DNA from 3 places in the Marinobacter shunpengi genome. Region 3 is predicted to be linked to each of the others. Evidence: predicted binding sites of a transcription regulator. Region 3 holds the regulator's gene; each other region holds the start of a gene.

Region 1 (2,239 bases), on a different contig from region 3:
ATGGCGGATATCGGCGTGGCCGTCACCAACATCCCGCCGGGTGAGCTCTACACCGCCCTTGAGCGTGGCACCATCGACGCCCTGGAGTGGGTCGGGCCGGCCCTGGACCTGCCCATGGGCTTCCACCAGATCGCCGAGTACTACTATGGCGGCTGGCAGGAGCCGTCCGCGGAACTGCAATGGCTGATCAACAAGGACACCTGGAACGAACTGCCGGAAGACCTGCAGGAAGTGCTCCGCGTGGCCATGCGAACCGCCGCCTACGACATGTACATCCAGACCATGCACGAAAGCGGCAAGGCCTGGAGCAGCATCCAGGAAGAGTACCCGGACGTGAAGTTCCGCACCTTCCCGGATGAGGTCATGGAAGCACTGCGGGCGTCCACCAAGAAACAGCTGGCCGAGATGGCCGAGGAAGATCCGCTGACCCGTGAGATCATCGAATCCCAGCGTGATTACATGGAGCAGATCCGTCCCTGGACCAACATCTCCGACCGGGCTTACCTGAACAACTCCGACGTGGAGTAAGTCTCACCGTCGATTGGGATCTGGTCAGATGATCAGGCTCCCTGAAACAACAAACCCCGCCTTGAGCGGGGTTTGTTGTTTATGCAGGAGGCGAATACCACAAAGCTGTTTTCTGGCTGGCATGAATGAGGACAGTCACCTCCGGTCCAGGTGAATCGCATGTAAATAAAATTGACAGTGGTGTCGACGGCCAGAGTATTACAGCGCCAGTACGCCTGGCATGAGGGGGTAGCCCGTTATGGGCAGCGAGGAGGAGTTAAAGCAGGAACCACGAGTCCAGAAACAGACACCCCCGCCGGAGCGGAGATGTCTGGACAGTGTTGCAGAGCGTCACTTGGCTGCGGTTTTGCGTCGGGCAAAACCAAGCCCCAGCAGCCCCAGGCCCAGCAGGCCGAGAGTGGCGGGTTCCGGAACCGGAACATCGACAATACGGATAAAGCCGGCGGCGAAGGAGAAATCGTTGACCTCCTTACCGGTAGGGTTTAGCCAGAAGTTGTTGAATCCGCCTTCGATACCAAGAGTCACGTCTTCGAACAGGTAACTCATGTAGCTGTTGCTGCCCTGCTTGACACCCAATACCCAGTCAACGGTACTGCCGACATAGGCATCGGGTACGAACAGTTGGTAAAGAAATTCGAATTCATCATCGGAACCTGAGACCTGCAGATCGAAGCCCGCAATGTCTCCGGCTTCAGCATCCTTTCCGACATAGGTGAACGGATCAGTGACACCCCAGATACTGTTGGTCAGGTTTGTAATGTCGGTCGGGTCCGCGATGTTGCTGTCACTGTAATAGTGACAGGCATCGGCGTAAGAGCCATTGGCACTGGCGCTATGAGTGTCGTTGACGCCGCCATTGATGCAGGCAATCGGGTCTGCCTGTACGGCCAGGGAGGCTGCCATCAGAAGGCTCCCGGCTATCAGCGCTGTTGGTTTACTGCTGTGTGTTTTCATTTCTCGCTCCTGGCGGTGTACGGGACACCGGGTAGAGAGTGCTGCGCCACCTTGGCGCAGCCGATCCACACACTCCTAAGCATGGTTGATGCCAAAACAACAATGTATTGATTTAAAAGAATTTGTAAGTGTCAGTACATTTCTGGTGTGTAAATAATATCGACGCTTATCGGGGCGGCTCTTATGATGTGACTTCCTCGTTTTCCCGCCCTGTGAAGCATGCCGACAAGGCCGTGAACTTTTTCCGGTCTGTGGTCCCGGGTTATGCTCCACCAACAATCACAACAGGAGCGAAGTCATGTCAGATCGTCTTGCAGGAAAAGTGGCGGTGATTACCGGCGGCACCAGTGGCATTGGTGAAGCCACGGCCCGTCGTTTCGTGGAGGAGGGTGCCACGGTGATCATTGCCGGTCGCAGTGTCGACAAGGGTGAGAAACTGGCGGCGGACCTGGGGCCGAACGCCGTCTTCCAGAAGGCGGACGTCATGGACGAGGCCGATATCGCCGCCCTGGTGGACGGAGCGGTGGAACGGTTCGGTCGCCTGGACTGCCTGTTCAACAACGCCGGTGCCGGCGACCGCACCACCCTGGATTCGGTCACCGAGGAGGAGTTTGGCCATATCATGCGCCTGCTCACCGGCAGTGTGGTGTTCGGCATCAAGCATGCCGCACGGGTAATGCGGGACCAGGGCTCCGGCTGCATTATCAACAACTCCAGTATTGCCGGGCATCGCCTGGGGCAGGGTGGTTACCTTTAT
Region 2 (2,239 bases), on a different contig from region 3:
GGTCCTTCAACTCAACCTCCAGACCAATCACGTCCACCAGGCGATCGTTCAGTGACAGCTTCCCCTGGTTAACAAGATCCACCACCGTCGCCGCCGTCACGGTTTTGGTCACGCTGGCGAACCGGAAACGCGTATCGGCCTGAAGCGGCTGATCGCCCCATACACCATCCTTCCAGCCGGTTTCACAATGATACAGGCTGCCATCCGTTTCGATGTAAGCCAACTGGCTGGCGGGGGCACCCTGTTGCCGGGTTGCGTACCGCTGCAGATCGTTCATCCAGTGGGGAGCGTCATCACTGCAATGGGTGTTCCAGGCGATTATGGGTGCCTCTATTTGGTATAGGATCCGGGAAGGGCCTAACGGATTGGTGATGACAAAATGCGCTGCCCCAGCGACCATACCAACCAGTACCAAAACAACTAGACCGTCGCGGATTCTCGAAAGAAGTCTGGTGGAGCTCACAAATACCTTCTCCCAAATAGAAAGAACCCCGGTTCCAAAGGTTCCGGGGTTCTTCAGTCATCAGCAATAATGGATCTATTACCCACCAAGCTAACAACGATGCTTCAGGGTAAACCTAATTAGGCTTCACCACCTTCAGCTACTTCACAGCCAGCAGGAGCATACTTCTGCTCAACGGTGGTCTCACAAGACCAGGAACCAGGTGCATTTTCTTCATCATCGTTACCAGCACGAGTCCAAGTCAGCGTGTCTTCCTGGATAGCAGATGAAGCGTTAGCACCGAAAGTGGCTTCAATTTCAGCGGTGCCATCAGAATTGTCATAAGTAACAGACAGACCTTCCTGATCGTTCACATCTACGCCGCCGTCACCCAGCAGGTTGCTTTCAGACCAGCCCAGTTCACAATCCGCTTCGTCAACGCCATTCATCATGCAGTTCTCAATGGCAGTACGGATGGCACCGGTCTCACCCATTACACGGCTAACCTGGGAGCTACCGATGTAGTTCTGGTACTGGGGAATGGCCACAGCGGCCAGGATGCCGATGATCGCCACAACGATCATCAGTTCGATCAGGGTGAAACCCTTTTGACCATGATTCATTTGAACGTTTTTCATATGTAAAGCCTCTGAGTTTTACGTTTTCCTTACAATGGCCCCGGGGCCGGCGGAGCTTTGCCCCCGAACCGGTGTGAGCCTGCCTGAAGGAGAGCATGTGCCGTGCCAACACAGACACAAAACACTAAAATTCATATTTTTCATAGGCCTGCAAAGAAAACTTCTTGTCCAAGCTTATATGATTGCCGATGACACGATATGCCCTACTCCGTCGATGAGTGACGTGTTGCGTCATACTGAGAAGAGCCTCACACGCCTGAGTGACACAAATGGTCATCCAGTGGCCTTTCCAATCATACTTGAGCCATCTAAACTCTCTGTCATCTGATGACTACAGGCAGTTGACTGATCTGTCAGTGCCTTACCGACAAAAGCTCAGGATCTATGGCAACCGACAAGAGTAACGTAACGCTCACTGGCCTCGCCCGGCGATTCGTGGAGGACGGCCTCCTGGAAGAAGCTGTCGCCAAAGATGCCTACCTACAGGCAGCCAATAACCGCATCCCTCTGATCACTTACCTGGTGCAGAACCAACTGGCGGATAGCCGCAAGCTGGCCTTTGCCGCTGCGATGGAGTTTGGCGTCAGCGTTCTGGACCTGAGCAGCTTTTTACCGGAAATGCTGCCGGAAAAGCTGGTGGACGAAAAACTGGTTCGCAAGCATAGCGCCCTACCGCTCTACAAGAGGGGAAACCGCCTCTTTATCGCAGTTTCGGACCCCACCAATATACAGGCCCTGGATGAGATCAAGTTCAACACAGGGCTCAGTACCGATGCCATCCTGGTAGACGACGCAGCGCTGAGAGCGGCTATAGACAAGTACCTGGAGTCCCAGGACGACTCTATGGGCGACCTGGAAGATGCCGACCTGGAGGGCGTAGAAACCGAGGGCGGAGATCACGACGAGGATGACGGAGCAGTTTCCACCACCGATGTCGATGACGCCCCAATCGTAAAGTATGTCAACAAGGTTCTGCTTGATGCTATCCGGGGCGGTGCTTCCGACATCCACTTCGAGCCCTATGAAAAGGCCTACCGAGTGAGGTATCGGACCGACGGCATGCTCAAGGAGATCTCAAAGCCCTCCATCAAACTCGCCCCGAAGATCTCTGCCCGCGTAAAGATCATGGCCCAGTTGGATATCTCCGAACGACGTGTTC
Region 3 (2,239 bases):
GGGGGTACACTCGGCAAAGAACTTGCTTGTTATTTCCAAGTATCCGGTAATGCTGATTTTTTTGCCTGACTTCAGCTATTTTTTGAGCTGAATCAGTGTTTTTTAGCAACGATTCTGTTACCGGCTACCTCAGAAGGGCGATGGATGTGAAACCATGGTGATGAAAGCCTCCTTACAGTTAAAGATGGGTCAGAGCCTGACGATGACCCCACAACTGCAACAGGCGATCCGTCTGCTCCAGCTTTCCACACTGGACCTGCAACAGGAAATCCAGCAGGCCCTGGACTCCAACCCGATGCTGGAAACCTCCGAGGAGGAAGACACCGACGAGTCTTCCGACGCCGAGCGGGACAACAACGAGGAGTCGGTCAGCGCCTCGGAAGGTGAGTCCGCAGCCGACAATACCTGGGAGGAATCGGACTGGTCGGCGGACAACAACCCGTCCGACAACATCCCCGACGACCTGCCGGTGGACACCGCCTGGGACGATATCTACCAGTCCGCGCCGGCTCCCGCCTCCCGGGGCGATGACGACAATGACTCCGATTTCGAAAGCCGCAGTCCCACTACCGAGACCCTGCACGACCATCTGGAGTGGCAGCTCAACCTGACCCCCATGGGCGAGCGGGATGCCGCCATCGCCCATGCCCTGCTGGATGCCGTGGATGAGCGCGGCTACCTGACCTCCGCACTGGAGGAAATCCATTCCGGGCTGATGGACGACGAAGACGAGGACCCGGTGGAAATGGACGAGGTGGAAGCCGTCCTGCGCCGCCTGCAGCACTTCGACCCGCCCGGTGTCTTTGCCCGTGACCTGCAGGAATGCCTGCTGATCCAGCTTAACCAATTGCCCGCAGACACCCCGTGGCTGGACAAGGCGCGACTGGTGATCACCCACTACATCAACCTGCTGGGTAACCGCGACTACGCACAACTGTTACGGCGCAGTCGCCTGAAGGAAGACCAGTTGCGGGAAGTGCTGGCGGTGATCACCGCCCTCAACCCGCACCCGGGCAACGCCCTGGACACCTCCGAGCCGGACTACGTGATTCCGGACGTGATCGTACGCAAGGACAAGGGCCGCTGGCGGGTGGAACTGAATCCTGAAATTGCCCCGCGCATTCGTGTCAATGCCAGCTATGCTTCCCTTATAAGGCGTGCCGACAGCAGTGCCGACAACACCTATCTGCGGGATCAGCTCCAGGAGGCGAAATGGTTCATCAAGAGCCTGCAGAGTCGGAACGAGACCCTGCTGAAGGTGGCGACACGAATAGTTGAACATCAACAGGGTTTTCTGGACCATGGGGAAGAGGCGATGAAACCGCTGATCCTGTCGGACATCGCCCAGGCTGTGGAAATGCACGAATCCACCATTTCCCGGGTCACCACGCAAAAGTTCATGCACACGCCCCGTGGCATCTTCGAGCTGAAGTACTTCTTCTCGAGCCACGTGAGCACCGAGGAAGGCGGCGAATGCTCGTCCACGGCCATTCGCGCAATGATCAGGAAACTGATTGCGGCGGAAACCCCGAAAAAGCCGCTCAGTGACAGCAAGATTGCCACCATGCTGGGAGAGCAGGGCATCAAGGTGGCGAGGCGAACGGTGGCAAAGTACCGTGAAGCCATGCATATTCCGCCCTCCAACGAGCGGAAGCGACTGGTCTGACACAAAGGGTCTGACAAACAGGAGAAGCCCATGCAACTGAACATTTCCGGTCATCATGTCGAACTGACTCCCTCCCTCAAGGATTACATCAACGAGAAATTCGAAAAACTTGAGCGCCACTTCGATCACATCAGCAACTGTCAGGTAACCCTGGAGGTGGAAAAGGTGCGCCAGATCGCGGAAGCCACGCTGCATGTGGTCGGCGGCGAAATCCACGCGAAGGCTGAAAACGATGACATGTACGCCGCCATCGATGCCCTGGTGGACAAACTTGACCGGCAGATCCTCAAGCACAAGGAAAAGAACGTTGACCGGATGCACGGAGCAACTGCCCGCTAACCATTGCGATACCGGAACGGCTATAATCTGACTCACAACGCTGCGGTACGGACTCGTACCGCAGCATTTTTTTATCGGGACCGACGAGCATCCATGACCGATTCGACCTTGACCATCAACAACATACTGGCGCCGGAACTCACCCATTGCCGGGTCAATGGCACCAGCAAGAAGCGGATTCTGGAATTTATCGCGGAAAAGGTGGCCGGACAGTATCCGGAGCTGGATGAAACC

What was found. Region 3 encodes sigma-54, which starts transcription at its own class of promoters, with help from an activator protein. Its sites were predicted from a motif close to ANTGGCATNNANNTTGCTNT; they were not measured.
Region 1: a site for sigma-54 is predicted at 1,559-1,578, ahead of ACJO3T_RS15595 (PEP-CTERM sorting domain-containing protein). Genes of this name have one in related genera too.
Region 2: a site for sigma-54 is predicted at 1,171-1,190, ahead of ACJO3T_RS10195 (pilin). Genes of this name have one in related genera too.

Annotation. Positions count from the first base shown of each region.
Region 1 is NZ_JBJJLA010000021.1:203,898-206,136, reverse strand. It holds gene ACJO3T_RS15600 (TRAP transporter substrate-binding protein) at 1-528, shown strand, start outside; gene ACJO3T_RS15595 (PEP-CTERM sorting domain-containing protein) at 859-1,431, opposite strand; gene ACJO3T_RS15590 (SDR family NAD(P)-dependent oxidoreductase) at 1,781-2,239, shown strand, end outside.
Region 2 is NZ_JBJJLA010000015.1:474,026-476,264, forward strand. It holds gene ACJO3T_RS10190 (serine hydrolase domain-containing protein) at 1-463, opposite strand, end outside; gene ACJO3T_RS10195 (pilin) at 583-1,080, opposite strand; gene pilB (type IV-A pilus assembly ATPase PilB) at 1,465-2,239, shown strand, end outside.
Region 3 is NZ_JBJJLA010000011.1:126,891-129,129, forward strand. It holds gene ACJO3T_RS06155 (RNA polymerase factor sigma-54) at 161-1,666, shown strand; gene hpf (ribosome hibernation promoting factor) at 1,697-2,005, shown strand; gene ptsN (PTS IIA-like nitrogen regulatory protein PtsN) at 2,099-2,239, shown strand, end outside.